One region of the Pseudomonas sp. G2-4 genome, then DNA from elsewhere that is predicted to be linked to it. Evidence: predicted binding sites of a transcription regulator. Region 1 holds the regulator's gene; each other region holds the start of a gene.
What was found. The regulator FliA, encoded in region 1, starts transcription of late flagellar genes. The targets are predictions, from matches to a motif close to CTAAAGTTTNNNNNNNNNNNGCCGNTAA.

Region 1 (9,634 bases):
CACATGAGCCGCAGAGCTGACCAGCCAGCGCTTGAGGTAGAACAGCGGAAGTGCCTTGTCCCGAACGATCACCACTTCCTGGCCGTCCACCACGTTGGTGCGCGACAGGTCGAGGTGGAAGATTTCGTTGACGTTGACCAGCGGGAAGGCGAACGCCTGGTTGCCCAGCATCACCATCAGGGTCGGCATGATCGCCAGGGTCAGCGGGACCTTGATGACGATCTTCGAGCCCTGGCCCTTGGTCGAGTAAATGTTGATCGAACCGTTGAGCTGGGAAATCTTGGTTTTCACCACGTCCATGCCCACGCCACGGCCCGATACGTCGGAAATCTCGGTCTTGGTCGAGAAGCCCGGGGCGAAGATCAGGTTGTAGCACTCGGTGTCGCTCAGGCGGTCGGCGGCATCCTTGTCCATCACACCGCGTTTCACCGCGATGGAACGCAGCACGTTCGGGTCCATGCCTTTACCGTCGTCGGAGATCGACAGCAGGATGTGGTCGCCCTCCTGCTCGGCAGCCAGGATCACCTTACCGCTACGAACCTTGCCCGACGCTTCACGCTCTTCCGGCGATTCGATGCCGTGGTCGACCGCGTTGCGCACCAAGTGGACCAGTGGGTCAGCCAGGGCCTCGACAAGGTTCTTGTCCAGGTCGGTTTCTTCACCCACCAGTTCCAGGTTGATTTCTTTCTTGAGCTGGCGAGCCAGGTCACGAACCAGGCGTGGGAAACGCCCGAAGACTTTCTTGATTGGCTGCATCCGGGTCTTCATGACCGCCGTCTGCAGATCGGCCGTGACCACGTCGAGGTTCGACACGGCCTTGGACATGGCTTCGTCCTGGCTGTTGAGGCCCAGGCGCACCAGGCGGTTACGCACCAGCACCAGTTCGCCGACCATGTTCATGATCTCGTCCAGGCGTGCAGTGTCGACCCGAACCGTGGTCTCGGCTTCGCTGGCCGGTTTTTCCGCTGGCGCCGCCGCAGGAGCACGGGCGGCTGCAGGAGCAGCAGCCGGGGCAGGCTTGGGGGTTTCGGCCTTGGGTGTCTCAGCCTTGGGCTCGGGAGCTTTGGCAGCCGGCTTTGGCGCAGCCTTGGCCACCGACGCGGCAGCGGCAGGTGCTGCGGCAGCCGTACCGACTTCAGTGAACTTGCCTTTGCCGTGCAGTTCATCGAGCAGCGATTCGAATTCGTGGTCGCTGATCAGGTCGCTGCCAGCCGCGGCGGCAGCCGGCTTGGCCGGCTTTGGCGCGGAAGCGATGGCCGAATCCAGCGCGTCAACGGCAAACGTGCCCTTGCCGTGCAACTGATCGAGCAAGGCTTCGAATTCGTCGTCGGTGATGTCGGAGTTGTCGCCCGCCGCTTTCGGGGCGGCCGGGGCCGCCGCTGGAACGACTGCATCTGGAGCGAACTGGCCTTTGCCATGCAACTGATCGAGCAACGACTCGAACTCGTCGTCGGTGATTTCATCACTGCCGGCGGCAGTCGCACTGGCGGCCGGAGCAGCAGGGGCTACCGGCGCAGCAGGGGCCTCGGCTTGGGCCTTGACGGCGTTCAACGAGTCCAGCAACTGTTCAAATTCGTTATCGGTGATGTCGCCCGATTCCTCGGCGACCGGTTCTTCAACGGCCGCCTCGGCAACCGGAGCGGCTTCGTCAGCCGATTGCGGCTCCGCCAGGCGTGCCAGCGCGGCGAGCAACTCAGGGGTGGCAGCGGTGATCGGCGAGCGCTCGCGCACTTCGGTGAACATGCTGTTGACCGCATCCAGTGCTTCAAGCACCACATCCATCAGTTCCGAATCAACGCGGCGTTCACCCTTGCGCAGGATGTCGAACACGTTCTCGGCAATGTGGCAGCACTCCACCAGCTCATTGAGCTGGAGGAAGCCGGCGCCTCCTTTTACAGTGTGGAAACCGCGAAAAATTGCATTGAGCAAGTCTGCATCATCCGGTCGGCTTTCCAGCTCGACCAGTTGCTCAGACAGTTGCTCTAGAATCTCGCCGGCCTCAACCAGGAAATCCTGAAGGATCTCTTCATCGGCGCCGAAGCTCATTAATGGCTGCTCCTAAAACAGGGCTAAAACTCAGAATCCAAGGCTGGACAGCAAATCGTCCACATCGTCCTGACCGGACATAACGTCTTCTCTTTTATCGGCATGAATCTGCGGACCTTCACCCTGCGAGAGATGTTTTTGTGGATCTTTTTCAGCAAGGATCGCTTCACGGTCGTGTTCGATGCCTGCAAAGCGGTCGACCTGGCTGGCCATCAACACCAGTTTGAGCAGATTGCTTTCCACTTCGGTGACCAATTGGGTCACGCGCTTGATCACCTGACCGGTCAGGTCTTGATAGTCCTGAGCCAGCAGAATGTCGTTGAGATTGCTTGCTACCGCACGGTTATCGGTGCTGCTACGCGTCAGGAAACCGTCGACCCGACGGGCCAGCTCGCGAAACTCTTCAGCGCCGACTTCGCGACGCATGAACCGGCCCCAGTCGGTGCTCAAGGCCTGGGCTTCCTCGCTCAGACCATTGACCAGCGGCGTTGCGCTTTCCACCAGGTCCATGGTGCGGTTGGCTGCGGCCTCGGTCAGCTTGACCACATAACCCAGGCGCTCGGTGGCGTCGGTGATCTGCGAGACTTCCTCGGCCTGCGGCATATGCGGGTCGATCTGGAAATTGACAATCGCGCTGTGCAGTTCACGCGTGAGCTTGCCCACTTCCTGATACAGACCACGGTCACGGGTCTGGTTGAGCTCATGGATCATTTGAACCGCGTCGCCAAAACGGCCTTTTTCAAGGCTGTCGACCAGTTCGCGGGCATGTTTTTTCAGGGTCGATTCAAAATCGCCCATTGAAGATTCGTTATCCATAGCTCCCCCGTGTCGCGGTTAACCGATGCGTTCGAAGATTTTCTCGATCTTCTCTTTCAACGCCTGGGCCGTGAAGGGTTTGACCACATAGCCGTTTACACCGGCCTGAGCCGCTTCGATGATCTGCTCGCGCTTGGCTTCGGCAGTCACCATCAGCACGGGAAGGTGCTTGAGTTTTTCGTCGGCGCGCACATGGCGCAGCAAGTCGATACCGGTCATGCCGGGCATGTTCCAGTCAGTCACCAGAAAGTCGATGCTCCCGCTGTTGAGGACCGGAATGGCAGTGGTGCCATCGTCGGCCTCGACCGTGTTGGTGAACCCAAGGTCACGCAACAGGTTTTTTATGATCCGCCGCATCGTTGAGAAGTCATCAACGATGAGGATTTTCATGTTCTTGTCCAATTCGACCTCCAAGCAGTCTTAAACGCGCCCAGCACCTGAACGCGCCATTTCAATCAATCCGGCACAACACTCGACAACGGTCTGGAGCACAACGGATGGAGACTGGCGCAATGCATGCCAAACCAGCCCCGTTCGCAGTGTCCCCACACTGCAATCAGCGCGCTCGCCACTCCCCCAAACGCCCCCGCAAACGGGCCGCGCACTGGCTGTGTAACTGGCTGACCCGCGATTCGCTGACCCCCAGGACCTCACCGATTTCCTTGAGGTTCAGCTCTTCGTCGTAGTACAGCGCCAAGACCAGTCGCTCACGCTCCGGCAAATTGGCAATCGCATCCGCCAGCGCGCTCTGGAAACGTTCATCTTCCAGGTCACGCGATGGCTCCATGTGAGCACTCGCGCCGTCCTCGTGCAGCCCTTCGTGTTCGCCGTCCTGCAGCAGGTCGTCGAAACTGAACAGGCGACTGCCCAAGGTATCGTTCAAAATCCCGTAATAATCATCGAGACTCAATTGGAGTTCGGCCGCAACCTCGTGATCTTTAGCGTCACGCCCGGTTTTAGCTTCAATAGCGCGAATCGCATCACTGACCATACGGGTATTACGGTGCACCGAACGCGGCGCCCAATCGCCCTTGCGGACTTCATCGAGCATCGCCCCACGGATGCGAATACCGGCATACGTCTCGAAACTGGCGCCCTTGCTCGCGTCGTATTTGTTCGACACTTCGAGCAGGCCGATCATGCCGGCCTGGATCAAGTCCTCGACCTGAACACTGGCCGGCAACCGCGCCAGCAAGTGATAGGCGATACGCTTGACCAGGGGCGCATAACGCTCGATCAGTTCGTATTGGGCGTCCCGTGCCGATTTTTTGTAGAGATGGTTGTAACCGCTGGCAGTCATAGCACGGGCCCTGCTGTTTGTTGCACAAGACGCTCGACGAAAAATTCCAGATGCCCGCGAGGGTTGGCCGGCAGTGGCCAGGTATCCACCTTTTGGGCGATAGCCTTGAACGCCAGCGCACATTTGGAACGGGGAAAGGCTTCATAAACGGCGCGTTGCTTCTGGACGGCCTTGCGTACGCTTTCGTCGTAGGGCACTGCGCCGACGTACTGTAGGGCAACATCCAGGAAACGATCCGTGACCTTCGTCAACTTAGCGAACAGATTGCGCCCTTCCTGCGGGCTCTGGGCCATGTTGGCCAGGACGCGGAAGCGGTTCATGCCGTAGTCACGGTTCAATAATTTGATCAGGGCGTAGGCGTCGGTGATAGACGTCGGTTCGTCGCAGACCACCAGCAGCACTTCCTGGGCGGCGCGGACGAAACTGACGACCGAGTCACCGATACCGGCAGCCGTATCGATCACCAGCACATCGAGGTTGTCACCGATGTCGCTGAAGGCCTGGATCAGGCCAGCGTGCTGGGCCGGGGTCAGATGAACCATGCTCTGGGTGCCAGAGGCAGCCGGCACGATGCGAATACCGCCCGGCCCCTGCAGCAGCACGTCGCGCAGTTCGCAGCGACCTTCGATGACGTCCGCCAGCGTGCGCTTGGGTGTGAGCCCCAGCAGCACATCGACGTTCGCCAACCCCAGGTCGGCGTCCAGCAGCATGACCCGTCGGCCAAGCTCTGCCAGAGCCAGGGACAAGTTCACTGACACGTTAGTCTTCCCGACGCCACCTTTGCCGCCGGTCACCGCGATCACCTGTACGGGATGCATGCTGCCCATGTTCGTTCTTTACCTTGTCTTACTTAGACGGAGGCCACATTACTGGCTGCGCGTTCACATTCTGAACAATGCATGGCAGACCATCGATGTAGGTACAAAAAATATTCATGATTACCTCAGCCGACCTGCTTGGTCGGGCTGTGGTAGATATCAGCGAACATGTCAGCCATGGCTTCCTCGCTGGGTTCTTCCTGCATTTGCACACTCACGGCACGACTGACCAGTTGATGACGGCGCGGCAGATGCAAATCATCCGGGATCCGCGGTCCGTCGGTCAGGTAGGCCACCGGTAGTTCATGACCGATCGCCAGGCTCAACACCTCGCCCAGGCTTGCCGTTTCGTCCAGCTTAGTCAGGATGCAACCGGCCAGCCCGCAGCGTTTGTAGCTGTGGTATGCGGCGGTTAGAACCTGCTTTTGGCTGGTGGTTGCCAACACGAGATAATTTTTTGACCGAATGCCGCGCCCAGCCAGGCTTTCGAGCTGCATGCGCAGGGCCGGATCGCTGGCTTGCAGGCCGGCGGTATCGATCAGCACGACGCGCTTGCGCAGCAACGGTTCCAGCGCCTGGGCCAGGGACTGGCCCGGGTCCACATGGGTCACCGACACATTGAGGATCCGGCCCAGGGTCTTGAGTTGTTCCTGTGCGCCGATACGGAAACTGTCCATGCTCACCAGGGCAATGCTCTGGGCGCCGTACTTGAGTACATAACGGGCCGCAAGCTTGGCCAGGGTGGTGGTCTTGCCCATGCCGGCAGGGCCGACCATCGCAATCACTCCACCCTCTTCCAGCGGCTCGACTTCCGGCGTAGCAATCATCCGCGCCAGGTGCGCCAGCAACATGCGCCAGGCCTGGCGAGGCTCTTCGATACCGTTGATCAGCGCCAGCAGGTCGCGGGACAACGGACCGGACAGGCCGATGCGTTGCAGGCGACGCCACAGGTTGGCCTGGGCCGGACGGCTGCCTTGCAGCTGGTTCCACGCCAGGGAGCCGAGCTGAACTTCCATCAGTTCACGCAGGCTGTTGAGTTCAAAGCGCATCGAGTCCAGGGCACGTGGATCGATACCAGCGCTTGGCGCGGCCGGAGCCGGTGCCACACGACGCGGCTCGACCTGGGCCTGCTCGACCAGCGGTTCGGCAGCGGTCAACGGCAGGCCGGCAGTCAGCGGCTGACCGGCGAACAATTGACGGTTGGTGCCCGCGCTGGCCTGGCCTTCGCTGCTGCGCAGGCTCAATTCGGCCTGGGCGCTGGCGATACGCGATTGGGTCTTGCGCAGCTCGTCCTCGAGTTCCATGTTCGGAACGCGCGGGGCCAGCGCCGACAATTTGTAATCCAGGGCCGCCGTCAACTCGACACCGCCAGCGATCCGGCGATTGCCAATGATGGCTGCTTCAGCGCCCAGCTCGTCACGAACCAGCTTCATGGCCTGACGCATATCGGCGGCGAAAAAACGCTTCACTTGCATAAACCACTACCTCAGCCGTTGGGCCCTACTGTCGCAACGATGGTCACTTGCTTGTTGTCCGGTATTTCCTGGTACGCCAGCACATGCAGCCCCGGGACCGCGAGGCGACCGAATCGCGAGAGCATCGCGCGAATCGGTCCGGCCACCAGCAGGATCACCGGTTGGCCTTGCATCTCCTGCCGCTGGGCTGCATCAATCAGCGAACGCTGCAGCTTCTCGGCCATGCTTGGCTCCAGCAGAACACCCTCTTCCGAGCCTTGTCCTGCCTTCTGCAGACTATTGAGCAATATCTGTTCCAACCTTGGTTCCAGAGTGATCACAGGCAGCTCAGACTCAGTGCCTACAATGCTTTGGACGATTGCGCGGGATACGCCGACCCGAACCGCAGCCACCAGGGCGGCGGTATCTTGACTCTTGGAGGCGTTGTTGGCGATAGCCTCGGCAATGCTGCGAATGTCGCGTACGGGCACCTGTTCGGCCAGCAGCGCCTGCAACACCTTGAGCAACTGCGACAACGACACCACGCCCGGCACCAGCTCGTCAGCCAGCTTCGGCGAGCCTTTGGCCAGTACTTGCAGGAGTTGCTGGACTTCTTCGTGGCCAATCAGCTCGCTGGAGTGCTTGTACAGAATCTGGTTCAAGTGGGTCGCCACGACGGTACTGGCGTCCACCACGGTGTAGCCAAGGGACTGAGCCTGGGCTCGCTGGCTGATTTCGATCCACACCGCTTCCAGGCCAAAAGCCGGATCCTTGGCGGTAATGCCGTTGAGCGAGCCGTAGACCTGCCCCGGGTTGATCGCCAGCTCGCGGTCCGGGTAGATCTCGGCCTCGGCCAGGATCACGCCCATCAGCGTCAGGCGATAGGCGCTAGGCGCCAGGTCGAGGTTGTCGCGGATATGCACGGTGGGCATCAGGAAACCCAAATCCTGGGACAACTTCTTGCGCACGCCCTTGATTCGCGCCAGCAACTGCCCTCCCTGGTTACGGTCGACCAATGGGATCAGGCGGTAACCGACTTCCAGGCCGATCATGTCGATTGGCGTCACGTCGTCCCAGCCCAGCTCCTTGGTTTCCATGGCGCGGGCCGGCGATGGCAGCAGTTCCTGCTGGCGCTTGACCTCTTGCAGGGCCTGGACCTTCTGCACGTTCTGCTTCTTCCAGAACAGGTAGGCACCACCCGCCGCCAGGGCCGCCATGCTCAGGAAGGAAAAGTGCGGCATGCCGGGCACCAGGCCCATCACCGCCATCAGGCCGGCGGCAACCGCCAGGGCCTTGGGCGAGGCGAACATCTGCCGGCCGATCTGCTTGCCCATGTCTTCGGAACCCGAAGCGCGGGTCACCATGATCGCGGCAGCTGTGGATAACAACAGTGATGGCAATTGCGCCACCAAACCGTCACCGATAGTCAGCAGGGCGTAAACCTTGCCGGCGTCGCCGAAGGTCATGTTGTGTTGAAAGATACCGACGGCCATGCCGCCGATCAGGTTGATGAACAGAATCAGCAGGCCGGCGATGGCGTCACCGCGTACGAATTTGCTGGCACCGTCCATGGAACCGTAGAACTCGGCTTCCTGGGCCACTTCCAGGCGACGCAGCTTGGCCTGGCCCTGGTCAATCAGGCCGGCGTTGAGGTCGGCGTCGATCGCCATTTGCTTGCCAGGCATCGCATCGAGGGTGAAACGCGCGCTCACCTCGGAAATCCGCCCGGCGCCCTTGGTCACCACGACGAAGTTGATGATCATCAAAATGGCGAAGACCACGATACCGACCACGTAGTTACCGCCGATCACTACCTCGCCAAAAGCCTGGATCACCTTACCGGCGGCGGCGTGACCGTCCTGGCCGTGGAGCATGACCACCCGGGTCGATGCCACGTTCAACGCCAGGCGCATCAACGTCGCCACCAGCAGAATGGTCGGGAATACCGCGAAATCCAACGGCCGCAGGGCGTAGACGCACACCAGCAGTACCACGATCGACAGGGCGATGTTGAACGTGAAGAACACGTCCAGCAGGAACGGCGGCACTGGCAGCATCATCATGGCGAGCATGACCAGCAGCAACAGCGGCACGCCCAGATTGCCCCGACTGAGGTCTGCTACGTTGCTGCGCGCGGTGCTGAGTAACTGAGAGCGATCCACCAATATTCCCCGTGCCTGTGAAGCAAACTTTTGACGCCCGAAACGGGCGCAGACGGGGCGTTGCAAGAAGCCTTCCAACTTTGGTCGGGGGCAGGAATGGAGAGCGTTACAGGGAAAATCATGTCCCGCCGGACGCAGAACCTGTGGTGAGGGGATTTATCCCCGATGGGCTGCGAAGCGGCCCCTGAATCTGGGATATTCAGGTATGCCAGGCGAATTGAGTAGGTCTGGTTTGGGGCCGCTTCGCGGCCAGCGGGGATAAATCCCCTCGCCACAGGTTCTTGCGCCTGATTCAACTGCTGCCGATAGCCAGACTCATGAATCGCGCCGCAAATCCGGCGGAATCGGCAAATCCTTGAGCGGATCGGGCCGCTTGCCCTTGCCCGCGCGGTGTTGGCGGATCTGGTAGACGTAGGCCAGTACCTGGGCCACGGCCAGGTACAGGCCGCCCGGGATTTCCTGGTCGAGCTCAGTGGAGTAGTAGATCGACCGCGCCAGGGCCGGGGATTCGAGCAGCATCACTCCATTGGCCACGGCAATTTCACGGATTTTCAGCGCCAGGAAGTCACTGCCCTTGGCCAGCAACACCGGGGCGTTGCCTTTGTCGGGGTCGTATTTGAGCGCCACGGCATAGTGAGTCGGGTTGGTAATGACCACATCGGCGTCGGGAATCGCCGCCATCATGCGCCGCTGGGACACCTCACGCTGCAACTGGCGAATCCGCTGCTTGACCTCCGGCTTACCCTCCGAATCCTTGTGTTCGTCGCGTATTTCCTGCTTGGTCATCATCAGCTTCTGCTTGCTTTGATACAGCTGGATCGGCACGTCGATGGCAGCGATGAGGATCAGGCCACAGGCCATCCACAACGTGCTCCAACCCACCAGTTGCACGCTATGGATGATGGCCAGCTCCAGCGGCTCATGGGCGATGCGCAGCAGGTCATCGATGTCGGCCTGCAACACGGTGAGCGCCACAAATAGAATCAGCAGGAATTTCCCGAAAGCCTTGAGCAGCTCCATCAGCGCCGTGGTAGAAAA
Region 2 (9,634 bases), 1.6 Mb from region 1:
GCCTGCTCGCTGGCACCGCTGGCGTGTTGTGAAGCGTCGGCGGCGTTGCGGGCGATTTCCTGGGTCGCGGCGCCCAGCTGGTTGATGGCCGCGGCTACGCTGTTGGTGCGGGCGCTCTGTTCATCCGAGCCGACGAGCGAGGCGTTGGACGAAGTCATTACCCGCTGCGACAGGTCATGCACCTGCCGTGTCGCTGAGGATACTTCGGAAATCGAAGCGTGAATCCGCTCCACGAACTGGTTGAACGAGCCACCCAGCACCGCGAACTCATCCTTGCCCTGCACGACCAGGCGCCGGGTCAGGTCGCCTTCGCCCTGGGCGATGTCCTGCATGGCGCGGCCCATGGTGGTCAACGGACGCATCAACACCTGGATCAACATGCTCAGCAGCAACGCAATGGCCGCCACCGCGACAAACATCGCAATCAACGCGGACGTGCGGAACTGGCTCAGCGGTGCGTAGGCTTTGGCCTTATCGATCGACAGACCGATGTACCACTCAGCGTTCGGCAGGCCAGTGACCGGGGTAAACGAAAGAATGCGGTCCTTCCCGTTCAGCTCAACCTCCTGGATGCCTTTGCCGATGCGCACCGGCGTGCCGGGGTAGATGTCCTTGAGGTTCTTCATCACCTGGTCTTTGTCCGGGCTGACGATCACCTGACCGTCGCCGCTGACCAGGAACGCATGGCCGATGCCGCCGAAGTCCACGGAGTTGATGATTTTCACCAAGGTTTCCAGGCTCAGGTCGCCACCCACCACACCGAGCAATTCACCTTTGTGCTTCACCGGCAGCGCGATAGTCACCACCAAGCCGCCGACCGCCGCGAGGTAGGGGGGGGTCAGCATGGTTTTATCGGTGGTAACGGCCTGCTTGTACCAGGGCCGTTGGCGCGGGTCGTAGCCGTCGGGCATTTTTGCGTCAGGACGCTGGGTGAAAACACCGTTGGCCTGGCCCACGTACGTGAACTGGAAATTCGACGTCAGCGCCGGCTGATCGACAAGCCCCGGCAAATCGGCACCGGTGCCCTGATGCGCGATGTTCTGCGCCAGGTTTTCCAGCACCAGTATCCGCCCACTCATCCAGTTCTGGATGCTGCTGGCCGTCAGGTCACCGGATTGCTCGATGGAGGACTCGAGGCTACGGGCGATGGTATTTCGCTGCAAATAATCGTTGTAGAGCGTGAATAGGGCAAAGGCTAGAACCACCACACCCGAGGCGGCCAGAAGGATTTTATGGCTGAACTTTAGATTCATCGACGGACTTCTTATGCAAAGAGTAGGGATGCATTCCAGTTGCAATATTTCATGTGAAAAGCACGAGCAGGCATTCTGCCATGCTCCACTTTGGTGCACGCTTACTATTCTTTCGGCAAGCATCAGGAAAAAATGAGGGTTATATGAAATTGACCGACGAGGGGTAGAAGCACAAAGCGCGGCCACCTTCAGCGGCCGGTGAACGGTGGTTGCAAATTTGCCACCTCCTGATGACAATGCGACCTATTATCATTTGTGATAGCCAGGCCGTCGCGTTCATGTCATCTCCCGAGTTTGCAGTACAGGCGCTCTACAGCCGTCATCACGGCTGGCTCAATACGTGGCTGCGCGACCGTTTGGGCAATGCCGCCGATGCGGCCGACCTGGCCCAGGACACGTTCGTTCGCCTGCTGCAACGTACCGAACGCCTGGAACTCAAGGCGCCACGCGCCTTTCTGCGGACCATCGCCCAAGGCCTGGTGATCGACCATTGGCGTCGAGCAGAAATCGAGCGCGCCTACCTCGAAACCATCGCCCACCTGCCGGAGGCCGAAACCCCCGGCACCGAAGCCCAGGCCCTGATTCTGGAATTGCTGGAGGCCATTGCAAGAATGCTCGAAGGCCTCAAGCCGAAAGTGCGCAGGGCGTTTCTGCTGGCCCAGTGCGAAGACCTGACCTACAAGCAGATTGCCGAACAGATGGGCATTTCGCTGCGCTCGGTGGAACGTTATGTCGCCGATGCGCTGTACCATTGCTATGTGTTGCGCTATGAAAGCTGAACCCATGGATCACTTACAGAGCCGACGTAACGGCCCGCCTCAGCAGGTGGTCCGGCAAGCGATCAACTGGCTGCTGCGCCTGCGCAACCATGCCGCCAACCCCACCCTGCGCCAACAGTGCGACGCCTGGCGCGCCGCCCACCCTGAGCACGAACTGGCCTGGCAACGGGTGCAATCGCTGCATAACGAATTGACCTCGAACCTGCGGGCAGTGCCCGGCGCCCACATCGCCCTCGATACCCTGGAAAACAGCGCCCAGCGCCTCGGCCGGCGTCAAGCCCTCAAGCTCTTGTCCGGCATTGCGCTGATGGGCTCCGCCGCCTGGCTGGGCAAAGATCTGGGCTGGCAGCCGTGGAGCGCCGACTTCGCCACCGCCACGGGTGAACGTCGCGGTTTCCAGCTGCCCGACGGCACACGGCTTGAACTCAACACCGGCAGCGCCGTCGACCTCGACTACACGGCCAGGCAGCGCCTGATCAGCCTGGCCCGCGGTGAAATCATGGTCACTTGCGGCCGCGACCCTGGGCGCCCCCTGTTGGTACAAAGCCGGCACGGCCTGTTCGAAGGTTTGGACGGGCGCTTCGTCGTGCGCCAGGACAGCGACTGCACCCGTTTGAGCGTCACCCGCGGCAGCGTGGCGATCCGTTCCCACCGCAACGACAACGGCGCGCCCATCCAGGTCACTGCCGGGCAAAGCTATGTGATCACCCCATCGACAGCGACACTGGCGCCATCGCTGGACATGGACGCTGGCGCCTGGGCGGACGGGCTGATCGTCACGCGCAACATGCGCCTGGAAGATTTCCTCAACGAAGTAGGACGCTACCGTCCCGGCTATTTGAAATGTGCCGCGTCGATTGCCGATTTGCGCTTGTCGGGCGTGTTCCGCCTGGAGGACACCGACCAGGTATTGGCCGTCCTGCCTCGCATGCTCCCCGTGCAATTGCGCTATCGAACCCGTTGGTGGGTCACGCTGGAACGTGCTGTTTGATTTTTTTTGGCGGGTTTTGCGTGCAAGTCCGGCTAGGACAGTAAGCAACGCTTATTGGCCTTCAGCGACTCCAACGGAACCTACAATGACTGAGCGCGTACTTCTCAAGACCTCCTTCGACGTTTCTTCGGCCCCGGGCCTGTTGCGCCAAGCGATCCATGCCGCGCTGTTTTCCACAGCGCTGGGCATGGGCGCCGTGCCGATGCTCGCTATCGCCGCGCAGGACAGCCTGGCCGCCAGCCGCCAGAGCTACAACATCGCCGCCGGCCCGCTGAGCGATGTGTTGAACCAGTTCGCCCGCCAGGCCGGGATTACCCTGGCAAGCACCCCGGAGCAAACCGGCGGCGTCCAGTCGCCGGGGCTCAAAGGCGAGTACTCGCCAGACCAGGCCCTGAGCCATTTGCTCAGCGGTTCGGGCCTGGTTGCCATCAGCCCGGACGGCAGCAGCTATGTGCTGCAAACCGAGGTCCAGGGCAACACGTTGGCGCTGCCGGCCACCGACATCAAAGGCTTCGCCCTGGGTAACGCCCTGGGCAGCATGGAAGGCTACAACGCCACCCACAGCCAGGTCGCCACCAAGACCAGTACCGCCCTGCGGGAAACCTCGCAAAGCGTGTCCGTGGTCACCCGCGAGCAAATGGACGACCAGGGCGCGCAAACCGTGTCCCAGGCCATGCGCTACACCCCCGGCGTGCTGACCAACCCCTACGGCGCGACCCACCGCTACGACTACGTGGCGATGCGTGGCTTCAACGACGGCTCGGTGGACAACATCTACCTCGACGGCCTCAAGTCCATGGGCGACAGCGGCACCTACAGCTCCATGCAGGTCGATCCGTACTTCCTGGAACGGGTCGACATCCTCAAGGGACCGTCCTCGGTGCTCTATGGCCGCAGTTCCCCGGGTGGCCTGGTGGCACTCACCAGCAAGAAGCCCCAGTACGAGGCCTATCACCAGGTCCAGGCCACCGTCGGCACCCAGGGCCAACGCGGCATGGGCTTCGACTTCACCGGGCCCGTGGACGATGACAAGCGCATCACTTATCGCCTGATCGGCCTGGCGGATACCTCCGACACCCAGTTCGACCACACCGAGGAAAAGCGCTTCGCCCTCGCGCCAACGGTGAACATCGACTTCAGCGAGGACACCTCGCTGACGCTCCAGGCCTACCTGCAGCATGATCCCGATGGCGGCTACCACGGCGGCATGCCAGCCGACGGCGCCTTGCACCCGCGTAACGGGCGGCGGATTTCCGAGCACTTCTTCGAAGGCGAACCCGGCATCGACCGCTATGAGCGTGACCAGCAGTCGTTCGGCTACCAGTTCGAACACCGTTTCAACGATGTCTTTACCGCCCGGCAGAACTTCCGTTACCTGGATTCCGAGGTCAAGAACGATCAGGTCTATGCCTACGACTGGACCACGCCCACCAGCAACGAGCTGAACCGCTACTACACCGGCGCCGAAGAAAAGCTCCATTCGTTCATCGTCGACAACATGCTGCAGGCTGAATTTTTCACCGGCGCGACCAAGCACACCGTGCTGATGGGCGCCGACTACCAGCGGCGTAAAACCGTGGTCGACTGGACCAGCGGCAGCCTGGCCCCAATCAACGCCTTCGACCCGGTCTACGGCAACTCGACCATCAGCTACTTCAGCCCCACCAGCTACCTGCGGCGCCTGGAGCAGACCGGTGTCTACCTGCAAGACCTGATCGAAATGGACAAGTGGCGCTTCTCCCTTGGCCTGCGCCAGGACTGGGTCGAAACCTCGGATGAAAACCGCATCGCTGAATTTGGACGCCCGGAAGGCACCGAGATCAACGACAAACGCACCAAACTCACTGGCCGCGCCGGGGCGCTGTACCTGTTCGACAACGGCCTGGCGCCGTACATCAGCTACTCCGAGTCGTTCAACCCGAACTCCTACGCCGACAGCGCCGGCAACCCGCTGCCGCCCACCGATGGCAAGCAATGGGAGCTGGGCCTGAAGTACCAGCCCCCGGGCACGGATGACCTGTACACGGCCTCGCTGTTTCGCATCGACCAGGAAAACCTGGCGACCAAACTGCCCCAGGACAACTTCTACCGCGCCGTCGGCGCCGTGCGGTCCCAGGGCCTGGAACTGGAAGCCCACCTGCAGTTGACCGAGCAGTTCAAAGTGCTGGGCAGCTATACCTTCACCGATGTCGAATACTCGAAATCGATGATCAGCACCTTGAGCACCGCCACCGACATCATCGAAAACAAAGGCAACTCACCGACCCAGGCGCCGCGTCACATGGCCTCGGTGTGGGCTGACTACAAGTTCGACAGCGGCGCACTCGATGGCCTGCGCCTGGGCGGCGGCGTGCGTTACGTCGGCTACAGCTGGGCCGACGCGGAGAACACCATGAAGGTGCCGTCCTACACGCTGTTCGATGCCTCGGTGGGGTATGACTTGGGCAAGGTCGGCTTGAAAGGCGTCGACGTTCGCCTGAACGCGAACAACCTGACGAACGAAACCTACGTCGCTTCGTGCGCCAGCCTGAGTTTTTGCTACATGGGCGAAGAGCGCAATGTGGCGGCTACGGTGAGTTACCAGTTCTAGTCGCACCCCGTTCCCTGTGGCGAGGGAACTTGCTCCCGCTGGACGCGCAGCGGCCCTGCTTTTTGGGGCTGCAGGCCCCCAGCAGTTCCTCAGGCAGACCGCGCTGCCTGATTTTGCGACTGCTGCGCAGCCGAGCGGGAGCAAGCTCCCTCGCCACAAGGTTGTGTTTTTCATCCATTAAGGGGTGCGCTTCAAACCCGAACCGCATCCCCTTCCTCACGCACCGCCCCCTCCTCGCCCACAAACCGATTCGCCCGCCCGAACGTGCCGAAGTCATTGAACCGCACACCCATCTCCCGCATCACCTTGTGAGCCACCGGCACCGTCAGTTGGCGAATGTAGAACGGCTCCTTCACCACGAAATGATGGACCCCGTGGCTGCTGCCGAAGTTGAAGCAGAACGCCTGCAACGGCCACAACCACCAAGGGTTGAGTACCTGGGTCTGTTGGATGACATTGCCCGGCTCGATGTCGCCGTAGTAGTGCATGTTCGAGCTGATGAAGTGCAGGCAAAAAGTGCGCAATACATTCGGCCCGATGATCACCACCGCCGCGATGTCGATCACGTGCATGACCGACAACGTGGTCGTAGACCAATCCATCGAAGTACCCAGCAGGCCCGCGACGCCGTTGGCCCCATGAAAACCGAGAAACACATACCAGGCGCCCCAATGCAGCAGCGCCAGCGGGAAATAAACCTTCAGGGTGCGCTTGAGGATGCTGCGCTTGTGTGCCCAGGTCTTGGCCCGTAAGAGGCGGATGAACGCCGACATGACGTTGTCGCCGACCATCAGCAACCGCGCCAACCCCCAGGGCTCGCCGTTGGTGATGGCACGCTCTTCCATGTCGGCCTCGCTGCCGGACACCTTGTGATGGTTGAGGTGCAGGTGGCGACGGATCCACGGATTGATGGTGCTCGGTCGCGCGAGCCACACCAGGCCCATCATCAGGTTGTGGGGCAGGCGTTGCTTGCGAAAATACATGCTGTGGATCAGGTCGTGTTCCAGCTCGTGGGTCAGGGACGCGAAAAAAGCGTTGAGCAGCAAGCACGCCCACCCGGCCAGGTGACCATTGATGTAGAGCAGCGCCGAACCGATCATCCCGGCCAGGGCGAACGCCAGGATGCCCGCGCCCAACACATCCTGGTGGCGCAAAATCGGATAGCGCTGGCGCAGTTCATCGCCCCGGGCCAGGACCACCTGGCGAATATGGGCGGATCGCTGTTGTGCATTCAATCGCTCGGGGCTTGCGCAAGTGCCGTGCATGGCTTACATCCTCTGTTAGAGATGTGCACATCCTGCCGGGCGTTGTCCCATGGGGTGGTAGCCGTAAACGCCAACCTGTTGACCGCAAGCGCCAATCGTCATGACTGAACCGACCTCCCTCGCCAGCTGGACCCGCGCCCTGCGCAAACAGCTCGATGCGCTGGGCCTGGACAGCCACGCCCTGTGCGTCGAGGCTGGCCTCGATCCACAGTGGATGGACGACCCGAATGCCCGTTACCCACTCTCGGCCACCACCCGCCTGTGGACATTGGCGGTGCAGGCCAGCAACGACCCGGCCATCGGCTTGCGGGTCTCGCGTTTCGTCAGCCCCACCACGTTTCATGCGCTGGGTTACGCCCTGGTGGCAAGCGGCAGCCTGCGAGAAGTGTTCGAACGGATCGTGCGGTATCACCCGGTGGTCAGCGATGCGCTGACGCTGCAACTGAGTCGCGGCGAAGACCGCTACCGCTTCAGCCTGGATGTGCCCCAGGGCCGACCGGCGCCGGCCTTTGAAGCCATCGACGCGTTCGCGGCGATTTATGTGCGCACCTGTCGCAACCGGCTGGGCCGAGATTACGCACCGCTGGCGGTGTACCTGCGGCGCCCGGAGCCAATGGATCCCGGCCCCTGGCACAAAGTGTTCCGTTCGCCAGTGCATTTTGGTGCCGCGCAGGATTGCCTGGAGTTCGACCTCACGGATTTCGACAGCCACCTGGACGACGCCAACCCGGAGCTGGCCGAACACAACGAAACGGTGCTCGAACGCACCCTCGCGCAGCTCAAGCCGCTGACCTGGGAGCGCAAGGTGCGGGCAGCCATCGAGGCCCAACTGCCCGAAGGCGAGCCCAGCGCCGAACGTATCGCCCAGGCCATGCACCTGAGCCTGCGCAGCCTGCAACGGCACCTGGCCGACGAAGGCTGTCGCTTCGACGCGCTGCTCAATGAGTGCCGGGAAAACCTGGCGTTGCTGCACCTGCGTGATCCGCACTGCTCGCTGAGTGAGGTCAGTTACCTGGTGGGATTTGCCGACACCAGCAGCTTCAGCCGCGCGTTCAAACGCTGGACCGGGATGACGCCGGGGCAGTTTCGGGAGGGGTTGCACTAGGGGTTTGCGTTGGCTGGGCTAGCGATGACATTCGCCCAGACAACCCCGACCCTGTGGCGAGGGAGCTTGCTCCCGCTCGGCTGCGCAGCAGTCGCAAAACCGGCCAATGCGATCCGCCTATAGACATGCAAGGGCCTGCTGCGCAGGCCAGCGGGAGCAAGCTCCCTCGCCACAGGATGTATGCGTCAATATTGATGTCGACTGACCTGTCGCCTTCGCGAGCAAGCTCGCTCCCACAGGGTTCAGGTCGGTTTCAGATTGTGGTCAGCGCCCGCAACCGCTCAATGTCGAGAATTTCGATCTCGCCATAACCCAGGTGAAGAATGCCCTGGGCCTGCAAGTCCTTGAGGATCTGGTTGGTGGTCTGGCGTGACAGCGAAAGCATCAGCGCCAGTTGTTCCTGGGGCAGTTGCAGGACTCGGCGCGCCGGTTCGATTTCGCCGTAACCTTGGGCGATCTGCAGCAAGCGGTGGACCACCCGGGCCGGGGCGGGCATCAGGCTCAATTGTTCGAGGTTGATGAACGTCAGGCGCAGTTTGTGGCTCATCAGCAGCGCAAGATGCCGCCAATAGTGCGGCTGCTGCTCCAGGAACGTCAGTAATGCTGCTTGAGGCAAGTGCAGCAACGTGCACTGGCCCACAACCACCGCATCATGGGTACGCGGCTGGCCATCGAACAGGCAGATTTCGCCGAACCAGTGGGGGGCTTCCACTACGCTCAGCAGCGCCTCCTTGCCCTGCTCGTTCACCGAACCGACTCGCACCGCGCCTTCCAGCACAGCGTACATGCCGCAAGGAGGATCGCCACGCTGGAACAGCCGATGGCCCGCCGGCAGACGGCGCACCCGCGATATCTGCAGCAGACTATTCTGTAACTCAACAGGCAAATGGCTGTACCAGTGACCGGCCATCAGGTGCGAGTGCCAGGGATGCGCGTTCATGGAAACTCCGGGACAAGTGTCGGCTAGCTGACAGAACACCGTGTGGAACCTGGGCATCATGCAGGCATCACCTCAGGAGGAACAACAATGAAAAGCCTCGTCGATCATCTCAGTCAATATGCCGCGTACCACCGCGACCCGCGGAACATCGCCAGCCATTTCATCGGTATTCCGCTGATCTTCATCGCCGTCGCGGTGCTGCTGTCACGACCCGGGTGGCCGATGGGTGCAGTGCTGGTGTCGCCGGCGTTGCTGGTGGCCGTGGCCAGTGCCGGCTTCTATCTGCGCCTGGAAGTGCGCCTGGGCGTGCTGATGACGGTGCTGCTGGGCCTGGCGGTATGGCTGGGCCAGACACTGGCCGCGCAAAGCACGGCGGTATGGCTGGGCAGTGGCCTGGGAATGTTCGTGGTGGGTTGGGTGATCCAGTTTGTCGGTCACTATTACGAGGGGCGCAAACCGGCGTTCGTCGACGACCTCAGCGGGCTGATTGTCGGGCCGTTGTTCGTGGTGGTGGAAGCGGGTTTCCTGCTGGGGCTCAGGAGCGATCTGAAGCGGGCCATTGAAGAGCGCGTCGGGCCGGTGGCGTTGCGCAACCAGCGTTCGGCGGCGTGAAAAAACAATGCCCCTCTGTGGGAGCGAGCTTGCTCGCGATTGCGCTCGGTCAGACACATCCGTGTCGACTGACCCACCGCTATCGCGAGCAAGCTCGCT
Region 3 (9,634 bases), 1.8 Mb from region 1:
GGCGAACACCGGGAAGTCCGCCGGAACGAATAGCTCCCGGTACTTATAGCCGGAGTAGACGGCCGCCCCGACCATGGTCGGCATCGCCAGGAAGAACGAGAACTCGGTCGCGGTCTTGCGCGACAGCCCGAACAACAACCCGCCAATAATGGTCGCGCCTGAACGGGAAGTGCCGGGGATCATCGCAATGCACTGGGCCAGACCGACTTTCAGCGAATCCTTCCAAGTGATCTCGTCCACTGTTTCGGCGTGCACCTGGTGCTGGCGCTTCTCCGCCCAGAGCATGACCAAGCCACCCACCACCAGCGCCGCGGCCACGGTGATCGGATTGAACAGGTATTGGTGGATCAGGTCGGCAAACAGTACGCCCAACACCACGGCCGGCAGGAAGGCGATCAGCAGGTTGGCGGTAAACCGACGGGCGCTGGGTTGAGTCGGCAGGCCCAGTACCACGTCGAAGATTTTGCGCCGAAACTCCCAGACCACGGCCAGGATCGCACCCAGCTGGATGATAATGTTGAACGCCATCGAACGCTCGCCGCCAAACTCGAGCAAGTCAGCGACAATGATCTGGTGCCCCGTGCTGGAAATCGGCAGGAACTCCGTCAAACCTTCTACCACGCCAAGAATCAGTGCCGAAAAGGCGGTCCACAAATCCATTCATCCCCCAAAAAAGACCTTGTTTGTGCAGGTCTCATTTAATATTCAAGTGTCGTGCAGGTACGCGCAGCGGGTGCAAGATAACTGCGACCGCGCGAAAAAAACCAATGAAAAATCAACTAGGGCTCAGGTTTTGCGCTGCGGGGCCGAAATCCTATCAGACAAGCCCTGATAACGCTGCCGCGTTATGACTCAGGTCAATTACGGATAACTGCCGGGCGCTACAGTGCCGGCCGTCGTTATGACAAGAATAAAAAACCGGAGTGACAGCGTATGAATAGCTTGCGCAGTGTGTCGATCAGTCGACGCTTGTGGCTCATCTTGGTCGTGGCCATCGTGATGTTGTTCACGTTAGGCGCTTTTATGCTTAAACAGATCCATACCGACCTTTATCAAGCCAAGGTGCAAAAAACCCAGCATGTGGTGCAGACCGCCAATGGCGTACTGACCTACTACCATGGCCTGGAAACTGCCGGGACCCTGACCCGCGATGCTGCACAAAAGCAGGCCCTCAGTGCCGTGCGTGGCCTTCGCTATAACCAGAGCGACTATTTCTGGATCAACGACCTGACCCCGGTCATGGTCATGCACCCGACCAATCCGAAACTCGAAGGCCAAAACCTCTCGGCCATTCGCGACCCAAACGGCTTTGCGCTGTTCAACGAGATGGTCGCCATTGCCAAGGCCAAGGGTGCCGGCATGGTTAATTACCTCTGGCCGAAGCCGGGCGCCGAGGCGCCGGTGGAAAAAACCTCCTACGTCCAACTGTTCGAACCCTGGGGCTGGATCATCGGCTCGGGCGTGTACGTGGATGACGTTCAGATTGAATTCCAGTCTCAAGTGATCAAGGCCTCGGTGATCGGACTGGTGATTACCCTGGTCATGGCACTGTTATTGACCCTGATCGTGCGTAGCATCGTTCGCCCCCTGCAGGAAACGGTCAACGCCATGGCCAACATCGCCAGCGGCGAAAGCGACCTGACCCGGACCCTCGACACCCACGGCCAGGACGAGGTGACTCAACTGGCGCGGCATTTCAACGCCTTTACCGCCAAGTTGCGCCAAGTGGTGACGCAGTTGCAAGCCTCGGCCGGCGCGCTGGGGCAATCCTCCAACGAGATGGGCAACGACGCCGCCCAGGCCCAGGAGCGCAGCCAGCAGCAGTCACAGCAAATGGAACTGGTGGCCACCGCGATCAACGAAGTGACCTATGGCGTGCAGGATGTGGCGAAAAACGCCGAACACGCCGCCAGTGAGATGCGTGACGCCGAATCCCAGGCCCAGCAAGGCCAGGTCAATATCGACGGCAGCTTGCAACAGATCGACCGCCTCTCCCAGACCATTGACCAGGCCGTGGAAGTGATCCGCACCCTGGCGAGCGAAAGCACCCAGATCGGCAGTGTGCTGGAGGTGATCCGCTCCATTGCCGAGCAGACCAATCTGTTGGCCCTCAACGCCGCCATCGAAGCCGCTCGCGCCGGTGAGCAAGGCCGGGGCTTTGCGGTAGTGGCCGATGAAGTGCGGCTGCTGGCCCAGCGCACGCAAAAATCCACCGCCGAAATCCAGGCGATGATCGAACGCCTGCAGAACCATTCCGAAGCCGCGGTGAAAGTCATCAGCGACAGCAGCCGCGCCTCGCAGTTGACCATCGAACAGGCCGGCCTCGCGGGTGCCAGCCTCAGCGCTATCGGCCAGGCCCTGCGTAACCTCAACAGCCTGAACGCGTCCATCGCCAGCGCCACCCTGCAACAAGCCCATGTGGTGGAAGACATCAACCAGAACGTCACCCAGGCGGCGGGCCTGTCCCACAGCACCGCCGTGGCGGCCGAACAGTCCAGCCTGGCGAGCACACGCCTCAAGGCGCTGAGCGAAGAGTTGAACGGGCTGCTCAAGCAGTTTCGCGTCTAAGTGGGAACTGTTGTGATTCATTATGGCGAGGGAGCTGCTCCCGCTTGAGTGCGAAGCACTCACAAAAAAGGGGCCGCTACGCAGCCCAGCGGGAGCAAGCTCCCTCGCCACGGCACATTCAGCATTGATGTTGGAGCTGCCCACGCCATAACGTTTACAATCCCCGCCCTCTTTTACTTCCCCAAGGAACCGCCATGTCCGGGCTTGAACTGTTTGCCGCAGCCCTCGGCGTGATTGCTGTCTGGTTGACCGTCAAGCAGAACCCCTGGTGCTGGCCCATCGGCCTGGTCATGGTGCTCCTGTACAGCTGGATTTTCTTCGAGGTGAAGTTGTACTCGGACATGTTGCTGCAGGTGATCTATGCCGTGCTGCAACTCTATGGCTGGTGGCAATGGACCCGCGCCGGACAGCATCACGAGGGACGCCAGGTGACGCGCCTGGGCGGGCCATCGGTGCTGCTCGGCCTGGCCATCGGAGCCGCGGGCAGCTTGCTGCTGGGCGCTGCCATGGCGCACTGGACCGACGCCGCCCAGCCCTGGCTCGACGCCGCGCTCACCGGTTTCAGCCTCGTGGCTCAGTGGTGGATGGCGCAGAAACGTGTGCAATGCTGGCCACTGTGGATCGCCCTGGACATCATCTTCGTTGGGCTGTTCATCTACAAAGGCCTGCACCTGACCGCCGCGCTCTATGCCCTGTTTACCCTGTTGGCAGTGCAAGGTTGGCGCGAATGGCGTGCCGACCCGGCCCTGCGCGCATGAAAGTGGTCGTGCTGACCGGCCCGGAATCCAGCGGCAAAAGCTGGCTGGCGGCGCAACTGCAGGCGCATTTTGGCGGTTTGCGGGTGGACGAATACGTTCGCCACTTCATGGAGCAGACCCAGCGTGATACCTGCCTGGATGACATCACCGACATCGCCACCGGCCAATTGGCCTGGGAGGACGCCGCCCGTGCCCGTCAACCGGCGTTGCTGGTCCTCGATACTCATCTACTGAGCAATCTCCTCTGGAGCCAGACCCTGTTTGGCGACTGCCCAACCTGGCTCGAACCGGCCTTACTGGCGCGCCATTACGACGTGCACCTGCTGCTGAGTCCTGAACAGGTGGAATGGACCGGTGACGGCCTGCGTTGCCAGCCTGCGCTGGAGGAGCGAATGAAGTTTTTCGAAGCGCTCAAGAACTGGCTGGTCCGCCATCAGCAACCCCACCAGGTGATTGAAGGTAATTGGGCGCAACGGCGAGAGCAGGTGTTTGCAACCGTAACCCGCCTGCTCCAGTCCTGACCCTCTCCCACCGGCTGTGCTGTTTCACTCCTGATACAGCTTAACCGCGTCAAACCCGGCCCCAGAGCGCATCAACGGGATTGTCATCACTGTTGTTAACTTACTGAAACACCCTTCTTGCAGGCCTTGTTCCCCAGCCAAGCGATAGCGCACGGCCATTAGCTGTAGCGAGCCCCGTCTCACGGATGAAACAGATCCGCATCGCTGGCGCACTAAAAAACCACAAGCCATTGATTCTAAAAGTGTTTAAAAACCCGGCACAACACCTGCTCTGCCTCTCATCGCAACGCTGGACCAGGGCCAGCCCACCGAAGAAGGAATCGATGCCGTGGGGACTTTCGAGAGAAGTTTGACTTGTCTGCTGTTGATCGGCTGCGCTGCCAGCGCAACGTTCAGCCTGCCAGCACAGGCCGAGGGCAACGGCGTCATTGTGCTCAACCGTGACGTGCAACCCATTCACATCGGTCGTAATGGCGGCAAAGACCCCTACCCGACTACCGTCAGCGCCAACCCATCCGATCGAATCAATCAAGCGACCACCAGCACCGAACTGAGTGACGGCGAATTCGCCAGCGTCGCCAGTGGCTCGTCGATCCGCAACACCTTCAACCCGAACACAGGCGTGCAGGGCCTGAATGTCGTCACCAACCCCAACGGCATGCCGGGCATGAACGCCGGTCACGGTGGCGGCAGCGGTGGCGCGATCTCCGGCACCATCAACCGTTCGCTGAGTTCCGGCCTGGCCCCGCTGGGTCGGCTGGCGGGAGGGCAATGACATGCAGCTCTCCCTGTTGCTACTCGCCCTGCTCGGCTCTTCCATTGCGCTCGCCGATCAAGGCGTGGCGGTGATCAATAGCGCTGACCTGCAGGATTCCGGCAGCCACTACACCGGCAACTTCAACGTCAACCAGGCGGCTGGCGACCAGACCCAGCAGACCAATACCCGGGCCATCGCCATCGGTACCCACGCACAGGTCACCACCCGCGTGCACCAACGCCTTGACACGCAGGCCAACCCGTCCATGAACGCAACCGCTCGTATTGGCGGCAACACCTTCACCAACGGCAACGGAGTACTGGGCGTCAACCAGTCCGCCGGGGCCAATAACCAGATGGCCAATGTCATGCGAGTGGGCATCAGCGCCCATCCGCAGAGCATTGACGACAGCGCCCTTTCTCAACAGAACGTGGCGTTGCTACCAAGCTCAGGAGCAACTGGCACCCCAACCGGCAGTCGCCAGGTCGTCACCAGCGACCAGGCCTTCACCGGCAGCCGAGGGGTCATCCAGGTGAACCAGAGTGCCGGGGTGGGGAACCGAATGGCCAACACCCTGAGCATCCGGGTCGCTGACTGACCCGACACAGCAAGCATAAGAAAGTACTGACACTTAACCAACGACACGCAAGGAGAAACACCATGAAACCTACAATGGCACTCAAACCATTGGTTTTTGCTCTCGCCGCTGTCATGGCAATGGCTGCACAGGCTGGAGGAAACGGTAACAACAATGGTCATGGCAACGGCCATGGCAATGGCCATCAGCAAGGGCCAACCCTGGACCAACTGTTGTCAATCAGTGCCGGCGCCGGGGCCACGGTGCTGGACGAGCAGAACAGCGACGGCAACGTAGTGACCAACCAGGCCACCCGAAACACCGCTGAAGCCACTGACTCACTCAATGGCAGCAACGGCAACATGGGTGCCAACATCGCGGGCGGCGATGGCAACCAGCAAGACAACGCCGCAGCCCTGGCCACGGCTGATGAAAGCTTCATCTTCGGCTCGGCTGTCGCCATGTCCAGCGCCACGCAAGTCAATAACAACAACTACGTCAAAAACAACTCGACTCAAAACAACGCTTCGATGAGCAATGCGGGCAACGATGGCTCCGGCAACATCGGCATCAACGTGACCGCCGGCAACTTCAACCAACAGAAAAACAACCTGGCCATTGCTGTATCGGGCGGCCGTGTCGCACAAGCCTCTGCCGCAGCCGACCAGTCCTCCACCGGCCTTGTCGTTGACAACAAAGGCGTGCGGACCTACAAAACCGACACCCTCACCAGCACCTACGCCGCTTCTGGCACCTTCAAGGCCAAGGGTACCGGCACCGTCGAAGACGACGACCACGGTGGCTGGGGCAACAAAGGCGGCTACGGCGGCGGTCACGATGACGACAAGTTCAAGTTCTCCGCCGTGGGTACTTTCGAACTGGCCGGCAGCAACACCCAGCAAGTGCTGACCCGCGACGGTTGGAAAAACCCTGTGATCAACAACGCAACCATGACCAACTCCATGAACGGCTTCTCCGGCAACGGCGGCGCCAACGTGTCGGCAGGCGTGGGCAACCAGCAAAGCAACTCGCTGTCCATTGCAGCCGGCTGCAAAGCCTGCATGTAAGCGCGCATGAAACGAAGCCCCGGAAACGGGGCTTTTTTTCCAGGGTTCCCTCAAGGCGTATCGATCATGCATACGATTGCCCTTTCCCTGCTGCTCTGCATGGCCTGCGTAGCTGAAGCCGCGCAGATGCCAGTCGCCGCCCTGCCTGGCGGCATGCTGGTCTACAAACCGGTGCAAAGCGTACGCGAGCGCAAGTTCAGCGACATCGTCGAACAGAAAACCGATTTCAGTTGCGGTGCCGCCGCGCTGGCCACGGTGCTGCGCCAGGCCTATTGGCTGGACGTCGATGAAGAACAGGTCATCAAGGGCATGTTGGTCAATGCCGACCAGAACCTGGTTCGCACCCAAGGGTTTTCCATGCTGGACATGAAACGCTACGTGGAAACCATCGGCATGCGCGCCCGGGGCTACCGGATACCGCCTGAGAAACTCGAGGCGGTGACTATTCCGGTGGTGGTCCTGATGGAAATACGCGGCTACAAGCACTTCGTGGTGTTGCAGCGAGCCGACAAGCAATGGGTCTACATCGGCGACCCGGTGCTAGGTCACAAACGTTACTCCCACGAGGATTTCGTCAAAGGCTGGAACGGCATCGTCTTTGCCATCGTCGGCCCGGGCTATGACAAAACCAACGCATTGCGCAGCCCTCCACAACCGCTGACAGCGCGTAACAAGCTGGACGGCTTCAACCCGGTCAAGGATGCAGAACTGATGGATTTCGGCTTCATACAGAGCGACTTCTTTTAATCGCCGACCACTGCCAACAACAATAAGTACCACAAGGGGCAGGACGCTCCGGGAGCAACACATGAAAACTTCACACTGGCTGTCGCTCGCCTGCCTGGCTGCGACCGTCTCGGGCTATGCCCATGCCGGATTCAAACCCATCGAAGTCAAGGACCAGGAGCTCGCCGAGCTGCGTGGTCGTTATGTCATGCCCGGCCGAGTCATCAGCTTCGGCATCGTCATGAGCAGCACCTGGCGCAACGCCAGCGGCGACCTGATCGGCGCGAGCAGTTCCATGCAGATCCAGGCTGCCACCGTCAAACCCGAGTTCTACGTCTCGACCATCAAGCAGACCGGCAACGGCAGCGTCCCGGAACAGGGCAGCGGCAATATCACCGGTGGCGCGGGCCTTGGCACCGGCCAAGGCGTGACCCAAAGCGTACGGGCCGCCGGCGACGGCAACACCGCCTACAACAACGTCAGCATCAACGTGAAGGAGAGCAGCCACGCACCCGCATTGGCGCCGTCCCAAGGTCAGTTGCTGACCAAGGGCCAGACCATCAGCGGCAGCAACGCTGCCGGCAGCGTTGCGGTCACCGCCACCGGCAGCGGTGTGCAGATGGCGATCCAGGCCAGCCACAACCAGGGCAACGCCCTGCAACAAGTCGCCCAGGGTGGCTTGTTGCAAAACACCCGCCTGCTGGGCAACAGCAATCTGGTCAACAACATGACGCAGCTGAACGTGGTGCTGAACAATAACGGCCCCAGTGCCGGCGCACTGGACTGCAACCTGACCCAATTACGCGGCCTTCGTAACCTCGGTTATTGAACTACGCTGATTTGCGACCATTGGGCAAATAGGGACGGCATATTTCATGTATCGATCCGTATCGTTGCGCGCTGTAATGTGTTTAAGCACGTTGTTCCCGGCGACCGTGTTGCAAGCGGCACCGGACGCTGACATCGAGGCTCTCAAACAGGAACTTCTCGAGCTCAAGCAACGATACGAGGTCCAACAAAAAGCCCTGGCGGTACTCGAACAGCGGGTCCGACAGGTGGAGGACCAGCCCGCCGTCCCAGCCCCCAAGCGCTTGGCCAAATCTCCGGCCGACATGAAGGGCAACCAGACCGTGGCCGGCAGCGGTGCGGCAGCGGCCGGCGGCAGCGGCTATGGGCAATCCCTGGCCGATGATTCTCAACCGGCCCAGAGCGTCTCCAACCTCTATGACGAAGCCAGCGGCTTCTTCGGCGGCGGAAAATTCAGCTTCGAAACCGGTGTGACCTATTCGCGCTACGACACGCGGCAACTGATTCTCAACGGTTTCCTGGCCCTGGATTCGATTTTCCTGGGCAATATCAACCTCGACCGGATCAAGGCCGACACCTGGACGCTGGATCTGACCGGCCGCTATAACTTCGACAATCGCTGGCAGTTCGACCTTAACGTGCCGGTGGTCTACCGCGAGTCCACCTACCAGTCGGGAGGCGCCAACAATGGAGCCGCTGGCGTCACCAGCGAAGAAACCGTTACCCGCGATCCCACCATCGGTGACGTCAACTTCGGCGTCGCCTACAAATTCATGGATGAATCGATCAACACCCCGGACGCGGTGGTCACCCTGCGCATCAAGGCACCTACCGGCGAGGAGCCGTTCGGCATCAAGCTGCGCCAATCCCAGGCCAATACCAACCTGTTCGTGCCTGACGAGCTGCCCACCGGCAACGGCGTCTGGTCGATCACGCCTGGGCTCTCGCTGGTCAAGACCTTCGACCCGGCTGTGCTGTTCGGCAGCCTGTCCTACACCCATAACCTAGAAGAGTCGTTCGACGATATCAGCTCAACCGTCAACCAGAAGACACCGGGCAAGGTGCGCATCGGCGACAGCTTCCAGATTGGTGCGGGCGTCGCCTTTGCCTTGAACGAGAAGATGAGCATGTCCTTCTCGGTTTCTGACCTGATACAGAAGAAGAGCAAGCTCAAGCAGGACGGCGGGGATTGGCAGTCGGTGGTCTCCAGCGATGCGAATGCCGGCTACTTCAATATCGGCATGACCGTGGCAGCCAGCGACAACCTGACCATCGTGCCCAACCTGTCCATCGGGCTGACCGACGATGCGCCGGATTTCACCTTTAGCCTGAAGTTTCCGTATTACTTCTAGCGCAAGATCAGGGCCTGACAGGCCCTTGTGGGAGCGAGCTTGCTCGCGATAGCGGGGTATCAGTCACAATCATGTCACTGAACGACCGCTATCGCGAGCAAGCTCGCTCCCATATTTATGGAATGTGCAAGGCAGGCTTGGCTTAGCGAATTTGATGCTTGTGCAGCAGACGATAAAAAGTCGGCCGGGACACACCCAGCACTCTGGCCGCCACGCTGAGGTTATCGCTATGGCGATTGAGCACGTCGCTCAACGCTTGGCGCTCGGCGCGGGTCTTGTAATCCTCGAGGGTGCCCATCGGTGCAACGACACCGTGCGGGCTGGCCAGGCCAAGGTCGCGGGCTTCGATCTGCCGCCCTTCGGCCAGCACCAGGCCGCGACGAACTCGGTTGGCCAGCTCCCGTACGTTGCCCGGCCAATCATGCTTGCCCATGGCCACCAACGCATCCTCACTGAAACTTCTAGGCCGGCGGCCGGTTTCCTGGCTATAGAAATGGGAAA

Region 2: a site for FliA is predicted at 1,363-1,390, ahead of QNH97_RS00550 (methyl-accepting chemotaxis protein). Genes of this name have one in related genera too.
Region 3: a site for FliA is predicted at 786-813, ahead of QNH97_RS15255 (methyl-accepting chemotaxis protein). Genes of this name have one in related genera too.

The regions. Positions count from the first base shown of each region.
Region 1 covers NZ_CP125957.1:1,735,644-1,745,277, reverse strand. Annotated here, with positions in the region: gene QNH97_RS07770 (chemotaxis protein CheA) at 1-2,046, opposite strand, end outside; gene QNH97_RS07765 (protein phosphatase CheZ) at 2,077-2,862, opposite strand; gene QNH97_RS07760 (chemotaxis response regulator CheY) at 2,881-3,252, opposite strand; gene fliA (RNA polymerase sigma factor FliA) at 3,419-4,162, opposite strand; gene fleN (flagellar synthesis regulator FleN) at 4,159-4,989, opposite strand; gene flhF (flagellar biosynthesis GTPase FlhF) at 5,106-6,455, opposite strand; gene flhA (flagellar biosynthesis protein FlhA) at 6,467-8,596, opposite strand; gene flhB (flagellar biosynthesis protein FlhB) at 8,912-9,634, opposite strand, start outside.
Region 2 covers NZ_CP125957.1:99,558-109,191, reverse strand. Annotated here, with positions in the region: gene QNH97_RS00550 (methyl-accepting chemotaxis protein) at 1-1,253, opposite strand, end outside; gene QNH97_RS00545 (sigma-70 family RNA polymerase sigma factor) at 1,532-2,032, shown strand; gene QNH97_RS00540 (FecR domain-containing protein) at 2,037-3,023, shown strand; gene QNH97_RS00535 (TonB-dependent siderophore receptor) at 3,109-5,613, shown strand; gene QNH97_RS00530 (fatty acid desaturase) at 5,805-6,878, opposite strand; gene QNH97_RS00525 (AraC family transcriptional regulator) at 6,979-7,983, shown strand; gene QNH97_RS00520 (Crp/Fnr family transcriptional regulator) at 8,237-8,923, opposite strand; gene QNH97_RS00515 (Mpo1 family 2-hydroxy fatty acid dioxygenase) at 9,011-9,535, shown strand.
Region 3 covers NZ_CP125957.1:3,518,178-3,527,811, forward strand. Annotated here, with positions in the region: gene QNH97_RS15250 (undecaprenyl-diphosphate phosphatase) at 1-660, opposite strand, end outside; gene QNH97_RS15255 (methyl-accepting chemotaxis protein) at 934-2,568, shown strand; gene pnuC (nicotinamide riboside transporter PnuC) at 2,763-3,326, shown strand; gene QNH97_RS15265 (AAA family ATPase) at 3,323-3,847, shown strand; gene fapA (functional amyloid chaperone FapA) at 4,176-4,622, shown strand; gene fapB (fibril amyloid subunit FapB) at 4,624-5,202, shown strand; gene fapC (amyloid-like fimbrin subunit FapC) at 5,265-6,248, shown strand; gene fapD (fibril amyloid maturation endopeptidase FapD) at 6,315-6,995, shown strand; gene fapE (fibril amyloid subunit FapE) at 7,057-7,803, shown strand; gene fapF (fibril amyloid transporter FapF) at 7,850-9,133, shown strand; gene QNH97_RS15300 (sigma-54 dependent transcriptional regulator) at 9,276-9,634, opposite strand, start outside.